DNA from 2 places in the Anabaena sp. UHCC 0253 genome. Region 2 is predicted to be linked to the other one. Evidence: predicted binding sites of a transcription regulator. Region 2 holds the regulator's gene; the other holds the start of a gene.
What was found. Region 2 encodes NtcA, which controls nitrogen genes in cyanobacteria. Its sites were predicted from a motif close to TNTGTANNNNNNNNTACANA; they were not measured.

Region 1: the regulator NtcA is predicted to act here: its motif matches at 3,594-3,613, upstream of FJR38_RS04655 (Glu/Leu/Phe/Val dehydrogenase).

The regions. Positions count from the first base shown of each region.
Region 1 is NZ_VILD01000002.1:114,490-120,178, reverse strand. Features, by position in the region: gene FJR38_RS04670 (folate/biopterin family MFS transporter) at 1-1,117, shown strand, start outside; gene FJR38_RS04665 (class I SAM-dependent methyltransferase) at 1,146-1,985, shown strand; gene FJR38_RS04660 (carotenoid oxygenase family protein) at 2,052-3,524, shown strand; gene FJR38_RS04655 (Glu/Leu/Phe/Val dehydrogenase) at 3,696-4,985, shown strand; gene FJR38_RS04650 (CBS domain-containing protein) at 5,311-5,689, shown strand, end outside.
Region 2 is NZ_VILD01000008.1:186,401-192,089, forward strand. Features, by position in the region: gene FJR38_RS20910 (ABC transporter ATP-binding protein) at 1-665, opposite strand, end outside; gene hisB (imidazoleglycerol-phosphate dehydratase HisB) at 731-1,336, opposite strand; gene fabI (enoyl-ACP reductase FabI) at 1,418-2,194, opposite strand; gene ntcA (global nitrogen regulator NtcA) at 2,569-3,240, shown strand; gene FJR38_RS20930 (DUF3084 domain-containing protein) at 3,454-4,902, shown strand; gene FJR38_RS20935 (pre-16S rRNA-processing nuclease YqgF) at 4,942-5,370, shown strand; gene FJR38_RS20940 (DUF3146 family protein) at 5,433-5,689, opposite strand, start outside.

The DNA of each region.
Region 1 (5,689 bases), on a different contig from region 2:
ATTATATGGTTTTATATCCGATAGTTTACCCTTATTTGGCTACCACAGAAAACCTTACATAGTGCTATCTGGAATCATTGGATGTATTTCTTGGGTGAGCTTAGGAACAGTAGTTCATACTAGCTCAACAGCAACGATTATGATTCTACTTTCTTCTCTTTCTGTTGCTATCAGTGATGTGATAGTTGATTCTATAGTAGTGGAAAGAGCCAGAATCGAATCAGAAGCAAAAATCGGTTCTTTGCAATCTCTTTGTTGGGGTAGTTCAGCAATTGGAGGACTTTGTATAGCTTACTTTAGTGGCTTACTTTTGGAATATTTCACCACACGCACAGTATTTTTAATTACAGCATTATTTCCTTTAATTATTTCATCTGTAGCTTGGTTAATTGCTGAACAACCAATTAACAAAGATACTAAAAAAAGCAATAATACAAAACATCAAATTGGACAATTGATCCAAGCCCTCAGCCAAAAAGCAATTTGGCTACCAACAGCATTTATATTTATTTGGCACGCTACACCAAATGCAGAATCAGCATTTTTCTATTTTACAACTAATGAACTACACTTTGAACCAGAATTTTTAGGGAGAGTCCGTTTAGTCACCAGTTTTGCTTCCTTAGTTGGGGTGTGGGCTTTTCAACGTTATTTTAAAACTATCCCTTTTAGAGTGATGTTTACTTGGGGGATTTTTATATCTACAGCTTTAGGAATGACAACTTTATTATTAGTCACTCACACTAACAGACTTTTAGGAATAGATGATCATTGGTTTAGTTTAGGTGATAGTTTGATTATTACCGTTATTGGGCAAGTTGTCTTTATGCCCGTATTAGTATTAGCAACAAAGCTTTGTCCTCCTGGTATAGAAGCTACATTCTTTGCTTTAATAATGTCTATATTTAATTTAGGAGGAACAGTTTCCTATGGCTTTGGGGCAATCATCATGAAATGGTTGGGAATTACAGAAAATCAATTTGATTCTCTGTGGTTATTAATCATCATTACTAACTGTAGCTCCCTGATTCCGATCTTATTTATTAAATGGCTACCAGATGCTAAAATTGATATTGGTAATAGTCAACCACTTATCAATGATGTAATTAGTCCATAGAGAAAAACTTATTAGGAAAATAGATGATATGACGACTCCTGGTTCTTATGATGCCAGCATCATGAATGTTGATTTAGCTAAAGAACTGCAAAGATTACATTTACAAGTTCTTTTAAGTTGGAAAAAAGAAGCCAGGACATTAGGCTGGTTTGGTTTAAATGATCAAATGTCTGTTTTAGAATTGGGCAGTGGTCCCGGATTTTATACAGAACAACTTCTGAATTTGCTCCCCAATAGCCAAATCACAGCCTTAGAAATTGATCCTGTTTTAGTTAAACAGTCTCAACAGTATTTACAAAACAAAGCTGATCATCGTTTACAGATTATTGAAGCTTCTGTTATGGAAACTGGCTTACCAGATAACAGTTTTGATTTTGTTATTGCCCGATTAGTTTTAGAGCATATATCTAATCCTCTTGGTGCAGTTAAAGAAGTATTGCGTGTTCTTAAACCCGGAGGTAAGTTAGTAATTATTGGTGGTGATAGAAATATGATGATGTTAATTGATCCACTATTTCCAGAATTTGATTTGATTAATGAAAAAGCCGCACAATTTCAAATTAATCGAGGTGGAGATCCTTTCTTAGGGCGTAAATTATGGCGCATTCTCCAAACAGCAGGTTTTGAAAATCTCGATTTAGAAACTATTGCTTACCATAGTGATGATGTAGGGATAGAAGCAATCTCTGAACAATTTCAACCAGAACACTTTTTACATTTAGCTAGTTTAGGGATGCTGTCTGCACAAGAAGCAGAAAATACTATTGCTGCCATGAATAAGTTTTTAAATTCAGAAAATCCATTTATATTAATATTGGGATTTATGGCTTGTGGTCAGAAACCATATCTAAATATAGCTGAGAACTAAACTAATTTAGATCCTCGACTTTTTTAATAAGTTGGAGATATTTAACCTTTAACTGGACAATATATTATGCAAACATTAGAACCTCAAGATCATCAAATTTCGGAAAAATCCTATACCCTCAAAGATTGGCAAGGAGGATATGAATCTCTTACCCAAGAATTTGATTATTGGATTGATGATATAGAAGGAGAAATTCCCCTAGAATTAACAGGAACATTATTTAGGAATGGTCCCGGTTTATTAGATATCAACGGGCAAAGATTTCATCATCCCTTTGATGGAGATGGCATGATTAGCCGCATTACATTTACTAATGGACGCGCCCATTTTCGGAATAGATTTGTACAAACAGAAGGTTATTTAGCAGAGAAGGAAGCAGGTAAAATTCTTTATCGTGGTGTTTTTGGTACTCAAAAACCAGGAGGTTGGTTAGCGAATGCTTTTGATTTTAGAATCAAACATATTGCAAATACAAATGTTATTTATTGGGGTGGTAAACTTTTAGCATTATGGGAAGCAGCAGAACCTTATTTACTTAATCCCCAAACGCTGGAAACATTAGGAAATGAATATTTTAATGGTGTTTTAGCTAAAAAAGAAGCCTTTAGCGCCCACCCTCGTATTGATCCCAATGGTACATTAGTTAACTTTGCCGTAAAACCAGGACCATCAACAACAATTACGATATTTGAATTAAACACAAACGGGGAAATTATTAAAAAACAAAATCATAGTGTTCCTGGTTTTTGCTTCATTCATGATTTTGTAATTACAGAAAATTACTGTATTTTCTTTCAAAATCCTGTTAAATTTAATCCCATACCTTTTGCTTTAGGAATATCTAGCGCAGCCCAATGTATTAAGGTTCAAAAAAATCAGCCTACAAAAATTATCATTATTCCGCGCACAGAAAAAAGCAAAGATGAAAAAGTCAAAGTTCTAGAAACTCAAGCCGGGTTTATTTTCCATCATGCTAATGCTTTTGAAATAGAGAATGGAATTATCATTGATTCTATTTGCTATGAATCATTAACAGATGTTGAACCCAATAGCGATTATCGAGAAACTGATTTTGATGCCAATTCTCCTGGACAACTTTGGCGATTTCATCTCAATTTACAAGAAAATAAAGTGCAGAATCAGTTAATAGATGATCGATCTTGTGAATTTCCAACTATTCACCCCCGTAATGTCGGTAAATCATATCGTTTCTTATACGCTGCTGCGACTCATCAAGCAACTGGAAATGCACCATTACAAGCAATCCTTAAACTTGATTTAGAGTCACAACAAAAGCAACTATGGAGTGCTGCACCACGAGGTTTTGTCGGTGAACCAATTTTTGTTCCTCGTGCAAATTCTCAACAAGAAGATGATGGTTGGGTAATAGCTTTAGTTTATGATGCAGAACATGATCGTTCCGATGTAGTAATTTTAGATGCGGGAAATCTGGAACAGGGTGCGATCGCCAAACTACATCTTCAACATCATATTCCCTATGGTTTACATGGGAGCTTTACACCCGAAACATTTATTTAAATGTAGGTTGGTTGGGTTGACGCAAGAAAACCCAACATCGGTTTCCATAAACATACTCCCAAAAATAAAACTGTAACAAAAACTACAAAATTGATGTCTTTTTGAAAAAAAGAGGGTAAGCTAACCATATAAATCCGGTTTACGAATATACCGTGATGAGGAGTGAATATTATGGTTTTAACGTCTCTCCCACTTATGGAAAATCAATCTCCAGCTTACATTTGCCCTTATGATCAAGCTTGTAGCTATTTAGAATGGGCAGCTAAAGAATTAAAATTAGATCCAGGTATAGTAGAAATACTCAGTCATCCCCGAAAAGTTGTGACAGTTTCCATACCCATAAAAATGGATAATGGAGACGTGCGGGTTTTTGCAGGACATCGAGTCCAACACTCGGATATTTTAGGACCATATAAAGGTGGTATTCGCTATCATCCCGCAGTCACATTACGGGAAGTTTCCGCTCTGGCAATGCTGATGACTTGGAAATGTGCATTGTTAGGTATTCCCTATGGCGGTGGTAAAGGCGGAATTCCCATAGACCCCAAAAAGTTTAGTGTGGGGGAATTAGAACGGATTAGCCGCCGTTATATTAGTGAATTAATTAAAGACATTGGACCATCGGTGGATATACCCGCCCCAGATATGGGAACTTCAGCACGGGAAATGGCGTGGATGATGGATACTTATTCTGTCAATGTCGGTCATTCTGTGCCTGGAGTAGTAACTGGTAAGCCTTTATCTATTGGTGGTTCGCTAGGACGAGAAATGGCTACCGGACGCGGTGTAATGATTATTGTCCGTGAAGCACTTGCAGATCATGGTAAATCCCTTGCTGGTGTGCGTGTAGCGATTCAGGGTTTTGGTAATGTGGGCGGGGCTGCTGCTGAATTATTATACCAAGAGGGAGCGAAAATTATCGCTGTTTCTAGTGGTGCTGGGGGTGTCTTTTCGGAAGTTGGTCTTGATATTCCGGCATTAAAAGCTTATGCTGCTGAAAATCGCCGCAGTGTGGTAGGTTTCCCCCAAGCTATACCAATTAGTAATGCAGATTTACTAACTTTACCTTGTGATGTGTTAATTCCTGCTGCTTTGGAAAACCAAATAACTGAGGAAAATGTACATCAGATCAAAGCGCAATTTGTCGCGGAAGCTGCTAATGGTCCAGTGACATTGGAGGCTAATCGAATTTTAGAAGCGCGTGGTGTGACTGTGTTGCCAGATATTTTAGCTAATGCTGGGGGTGTAGTGGTAAGTTATTTGGAATGGGTACAAGGTCTTTCTTACCTGTTCTGGGATGAGGAACGCGTAAACAGAGAAATGGAACATTTGATGGTTCAGGCTTACCATAAGGTGATTAACGAGTCGAAAGCACGGCGGGTAAATCTGCGGTTAGCTGCTTATACTCTGGGTGTGGGTAGAGTCGCACAAGCTTTAACTGATAGGGGTTTGTATCCTTAGTCATGAAGGGTGGGGAAACCCCACCCCTACAAATGTATTTGTTTGATTCTTGTTTTGAGGCGTTGCTGATTAAGAGTATGATTTTGTTTCACGCAGAGGCGCTCCAGTCACAGAGAGTAAGAATTCGCAATTTTTGATTTTTCAATTTCATACTTCAATATAGCGATCGCCATGCAGTCTATCAGCAATGCCAAAGATTTTATATAATGTCTCTATTTCGGGAAATTTATAATTATAAAGTAACGATGTATTAACTGTTTTGGGTTATAACCCGTAATTTTCTACAATAATGAAAAAGACTTTATAAAAGGTGTCCTTAGAAAAAATGTCTAAAACTGTTGCTGATGTGATGAGTCGTGATCCTATTCTCGTTCGTCCTGAAACTCCTTTGAAAGAAGCTATCCAAATTTTGGCAGAAAAACGAATTAGTGGTTTACCTGTGATTGATGGTGCAGGTAAATTAGTCGGTATTATATCAGAAACTGATTTGATGTGGCAAGAAACTGGTGTGACTCCACCTGCATACATCATGTTTTTGGATAGTGTGATTTATTTGCAAAATCCTGCTACTTATGATCGAGATTTACATAAGGCTTTAGGACAAACGGTAGGGGAGGTAATGAGTAAAAATCCTTTGACTATTTCTCCTGAGAAACCATTAAGAGAAGCGGCAAAATTGATACAGGATCATAAGGTTCACCGTC
Region 2 (5,689 bases):
TCAACTTCACTCAACACATGACTATTAAAAAATATGGTTTTACCAGATGCTTTCAGAGAAAGAATAATTTCTCGCATTTGGTAACGTCCCAGGGGATCAAGTCCAGACATGGGTTCATCTAAAAAAACTAAGTCTGGATCATTAATTAGTGCTTGAGCCATGCCCACACGCTGAAGCATTCCTTTAGAATAACGCCGCATTTGCTTTTTGCGAGCATCAGCTTGGGATAAACCGACTAATTCCAATAATTGGGGAATGCGTTGACGTTGTAACTTTTGAGGAATTTGAAATAAACCTGCTGTTAACTGCAAAAATTCCCAACCACTGAGATAGTCGTATAAATAGGGATTTTCTGGAAGGTAGCCAATATGTTGCTTGACTTTAGCGTTGCCTATCGGTTTACCTAATAATAATCCTCGACCAGATGTAGGGCGGATAATTCCCAACAACAATTTTAATAGCGTGGTTTTACCCGCACCATTAGGACCCAACAAGCCAAAGGTTTCTCCTGGGTATACTTGTAAAGAACAGTTTTTGAGAGATACAACTTTTTGATTGAGCCAAAATCCCGTGCGATAGACTTTTCGCAATTCAGAAGTCAGGACTACTGGTTGTTTATCTATGGGATTTTGTTGAGAATCGGGGTTGTCTACAACAGAATTCATGGTTGTGAAACTAGCAACTACTGACTATTGAGAACTAAATACAGATTAACCGATACAGATGATTTTTATAACATACCTTTAGAACTAGGAATTGTTGAACCACGACGGGGATCAATTTCCAAAGCTATTCGCATGGCTCTAGCAAAGGCTTTAAATGTGGCTTCAATAATATGATGGGAATTAATTCCATCCAATTGGCGAATATGTAAGGTCATTTGGCTGTGATTTACCAATGCTACAAAAAACTCTCGTACTAATTGTGTATCATAAGTTCCCACCCGTTGAGTAGGAATTTCTAAACCATAACTCAAATGAGGTCTACCAGAGAAGTCTAAGGCCACCTGAACTAAAGCTTCATCTAAGGGAGCAAGAAAATTCCCAAAGCGGACAATGCCTTTTTTATTACCCAAAGCTTGAAATAAAGCTTGTCCCAAGGTAATCCCCACATCTTCGTTAGTGTGGTGATCATCAATTTCCCAATCACCTTTAGCTTGAATATCCAAGTCAAATAACCCATGAGAGGCGATTTGATGGAGCATATGATCTAAAAAGGGAATGCCTGTCGAGACTTTGCATATCCCTGTACCATCTAAATTAATGGTGACATGAACATCTGTTTCACCAGTAGTACGGTGAACTGAAGCTATTCGAGGAGTTTGGTGATTAGTCATTTGTCATAAGAGGGAAAAGGGACTAGCAAGCAATTGATAATTGTCAATTGTCAATTGTCAATTATCAATTATTAAATCTTATTACATCCCCATGATTTCATATCCTGCATCTACATACAGGATTTGTCCAGTAATACCGCTTGCTAAATCGCTACATAAAAAAGCCGCAGTATTACCTACTTCTAGTTGAGTAACGGTGCGACGGAGGGGAGCTACTTGTTCAACATGATGAATCATATCCAAAATTCCGCCTACAGCAGAAGATGCTAAGGTGCGGATGGGTCCTGCTGAAATGCCATTGACGCGAATATTATCAGGTCCAAGTTCTGCGGCCAAGTAACGAACACTGGCTTCTAAGCCAGCTTTAGCCACACCCATAACATTATAGTTAGGAATGGCGCGAACTGCCCCCAAATATGTAAGAGTAATAATACTTCCACCTTCAGTCATTAAAGGTTTAGCTGCACCGCTTAACTGAACAAGTGAATAAGTGCTAATTTCTAAAGCTGTTTTGAAACCAGAACGGGAAGTTTGACTAAAACCACCAGTCAAATCGTCTCTGTTAGCAAAGGCCAAACAATGAACTAAAATATCTATTTTCCCCCATTCTTGCCGGATGGTTTCAAAAGTAGATTGAATTTGCTCGTCATTTTCGACATTGCAGGGCAAAAATAGACTAGGAGCAAGAGGTTCTACCAATTCAGAAACTTTTTTTTCCATTTTACCCTTGTCATCTGGCAAGTAGGTAATGCCCAAATTAGCCCCTGCTTTGTGCAGTTGTTGAGCTATTCCCCAAGCAATTGATCGGTTATTGGCAATACCTGTAACCAGGGCATTTTTTCCAGACAGATTCAGCATAGAAGTTGCTAATGTAATTCATCATTAGGAGCATACTAGAATGTGAGCCTAGTTTGACTTTGTTAGGCTAGGGATTTTTGAAAATGCTGCAAGTTTGGGCAGTAAGACCCCGGAAATTATGACCATGTTTGCAAATATTCTCAAGAAATCGCCAAGCTTCTTAGGTTCACCTTTTCACTAGAATTGGGGAAACTACTTATCAATAATTACTAGCTAAACGGAACAATAATTATGTATCATAATAAACGAATGACTAAGAATTATGGATTTGAGTATAGGAAAAAACAGAAAGGTTAACGGTGCTTTATTGATTTTTCAGGTGTATTCTTAGGTAATCAGTTTTTGTTTTTCTGGCATTGGGTAGGGGAAGGGAGATGATCGTGACACAAGACAAAGCCCTAGCAAATGTTTTTCGTCAGATGGCAACCGGGGCATTTCCTCCGGTTGTGGAAACGTTTGAACGCAATAAGACGATCTTTTTTCCGGGAGATCCTGCCGAACGAGTTTATTTTCTTCTTAAGGGTGCGGTGAAACTGTCGAGGGTGTATGAGGCAGGAGAAGAAATAACGGTAGCTCTGCTCCGGGAAAATAGCGTTTTTGGTGTGCTGTCGCTGCTGACAGGCAATAAGTCTGATCGATTCTATCATGCAGTGGCATTTACTACTGTAGAATTGCTTTCAGCGCCAATTGAACAAGTTGAGCAGGCACTGAAGGAAAATCCAGAATTATCAATGTTAATGCTGCGAGGGCTATCTTCGCGGATTCTGCAAACAGAGATGATGATCGAAACTCTGGCTCACCGAGACATGGGTTCACGGTTAATTAGTTTTCTGTTAATTCTCTGTCGAGATTTTGGCGTTCCTTGCGCTGATGGCATTACCATTGATCTGAAGTTATCCCATCAGGCGATCGCGGAAGCAATTGGCTCTACTCGCGTGACTGTCACTAGATTACTAGGCGATTTACGCGAGAAAAAAATGATTTCAATTCATAAAAAGAAGATTACTGTGCATAAACCTGTTGCTTTAAGTAAGCAATTTACCTAAAGGTGATGGGGAAATGGAGTTAGTACAGGTTCTATTTTCGAGGTAGTGCAGTTTTGGGATCTTCCCAAGTAGAGTAAATACCGTCAAGAGTGAACCGATAATTTGGAGGAAAATCTAAAAATTGCATAATTTCTACTTTTGGCTAACTCCATTTACCCACAGACAATGGTTTAACGTAGTAGGCTGTATCTGGAAGCATTGCGGTAGCTAAAAATGACCACCGGGTACATCCTCATTGCAGCAATTTTAATTTTGGGAGGCGTAATTGCCACCGTGGGCGATCGCATTGGCACACGGGTTGGTAAAGCACGCCTCTCACTTTTCAACTTACGCCCGAAAAAAACCGCTGTAATTGTCACTATTTTTACAGGTGCTTTGATTTCCGCATCCACTTTAGCAATTCTCTTTGCTGCTGATAAGGGATTGCGGCAGGGTGTATTTGAATTAGAAGATATTCAAAGAGATTTGGGCAACAAGCGAGAACAATTAAAAACCGCAGAAGCTCAAAAAACCCAAGCAGAGCGCGAGTTAAATCAAGCTAGACAAGCACAAAATCAAGCACAAAAAGAACTACAGGCAATTAATAAATCATTACAGGCAGCAAATACTAGACAAAAAGCAACACAGGCTCAACTAAATCGCACCCTCAATCAACAAGCCCAAACCCAAGCAAGACTTAACCAAACTCAAAGTCGGCTGGGTGAAATTGTGATTCAGTATCAACAAGCTAGAAGTGAATTAGAAACTCTTTACAATCAGCGACAGACATTGCAAACAGCAGTGGAAGAGTTAAAGGCAGAACGGCAGAGATTGTATGCGGAAGCTAAACAGGCCATTGATGAGGCGAAAAAAGCTATTGAAAACCGCGATCGCAAAATTGCCAGATTAGATCAACTTATTCAAAATCGTAATCTAGAAATTAAACAGCGAGAGGAAGTTATTATTACTAGAGAATCTCGCTTGAAAGAATTAGAGAAACAACAAGAATTTTTAGAACAGGAAGTAGCCAGACTAGAAAAATATTATCAGTCCTATCGTGACCTCCGTTTAGGTAAACTAGCTTTAGTTCGAGGTCAAGTGATAGCCGCAGGTTTAATTACTGTTGACAAACCTAATGCTGCACGTCAAGCTATTATCCAAATTCTCCAAGAAGCTAACCGCAATTCCAATATTCAATTAACTGAACCTGGTGCAACGCCGGCAAATAAAGAAATACTTCGTGTTACCAAAGCTCAAATTGAAGCACTAATCAGACAAATTCAAGATGGTCGAGAATATGTAGTGCGAATTTTCTCAGCAGGTAATTATGTCAGAGGAGAAAAGCAAATAGAATTTTTTGCAGATGCGGCCAGAAATCAACGAGTATTTTCATCAGGGGAAATTCTGGCTACTACTACAGCCGATTTAAAAAATATGACATCGAACCAATTGCGTCAACGCCTAGATTTACTAATTTCCGCTTCTCAATTTCGCGCCCGAAATGCGGGAATTGTCGAAAGTGTACAAATAGAAGGAACTTTTTTACGCTTTGTTACCCAATTACAGCAGACACCGCAAGAAGTAGAAATTAAAGCTATAGCGGCGGAAGATACTTATACTGTCGGTCCTCTGAGAGTTAGATTAGTAGCCCTTCTGAATGGACAAATCCTGTTTAGTACCTGAGTAATTGACAATTGACAATTGACAATTGATAACGAACAAATGACTAATACACAACCTGTAATTTTAGGATTTGATCCTGGTCGTGATAAATGTGGAATCGCGGTGGTGGGATTAGATCGGCAACTGTACTATCATCAAGTAGTATTAGCAGGTGAGGCGATCGCTAATATTGAAACACAACTGCAAAGATTCCCCGTATCCTTAATAGTGATGGGAGATCAAACAACGGCTAAACAGTGGAAACAGCAACTTAATCAAGAATTAAGCCAAGCCATCAATATCATTTTAGTTGATGAACGTTATACAACTTTAGAAGCACGCGATCGCTATTGGCAAATGTACCCACCCCAAGGCATCACCAAACTATTACCCAAGGGTATGCGTCAACCTCCACGAGCTATAGATGACATTGTTGCCATTCTCCTCATAGAACGCTATCTCAACCGACTTACTGCCAATAACAGCTAAAAATACAGCACATAGCAGGTTGCAGGAGGTACAAAGTCTTTAATCCTGAATTCTGCTCTAATTTAAAGTTCAGCCCGAATCGTAAAAGCATAATCTCCCCCAGGTTCTAATTGATAATCTTGTTGTTCTAAAAAGCGACCTAGAGGTTCTTTGATTAAAGCACGACCTTGGGAAGGCTTTACAGAAAGTTCTCCCTTGCGGAAATGCCACTGGAAATGCCACTGAAAATTACCGGCGCTAACTTCACCTTCAAGAAAGCCTTGTTGCCAAGATTGGCCGGTAACTCTCACATGAGCAGTAGTTTCTGGCAGGCGTTTAG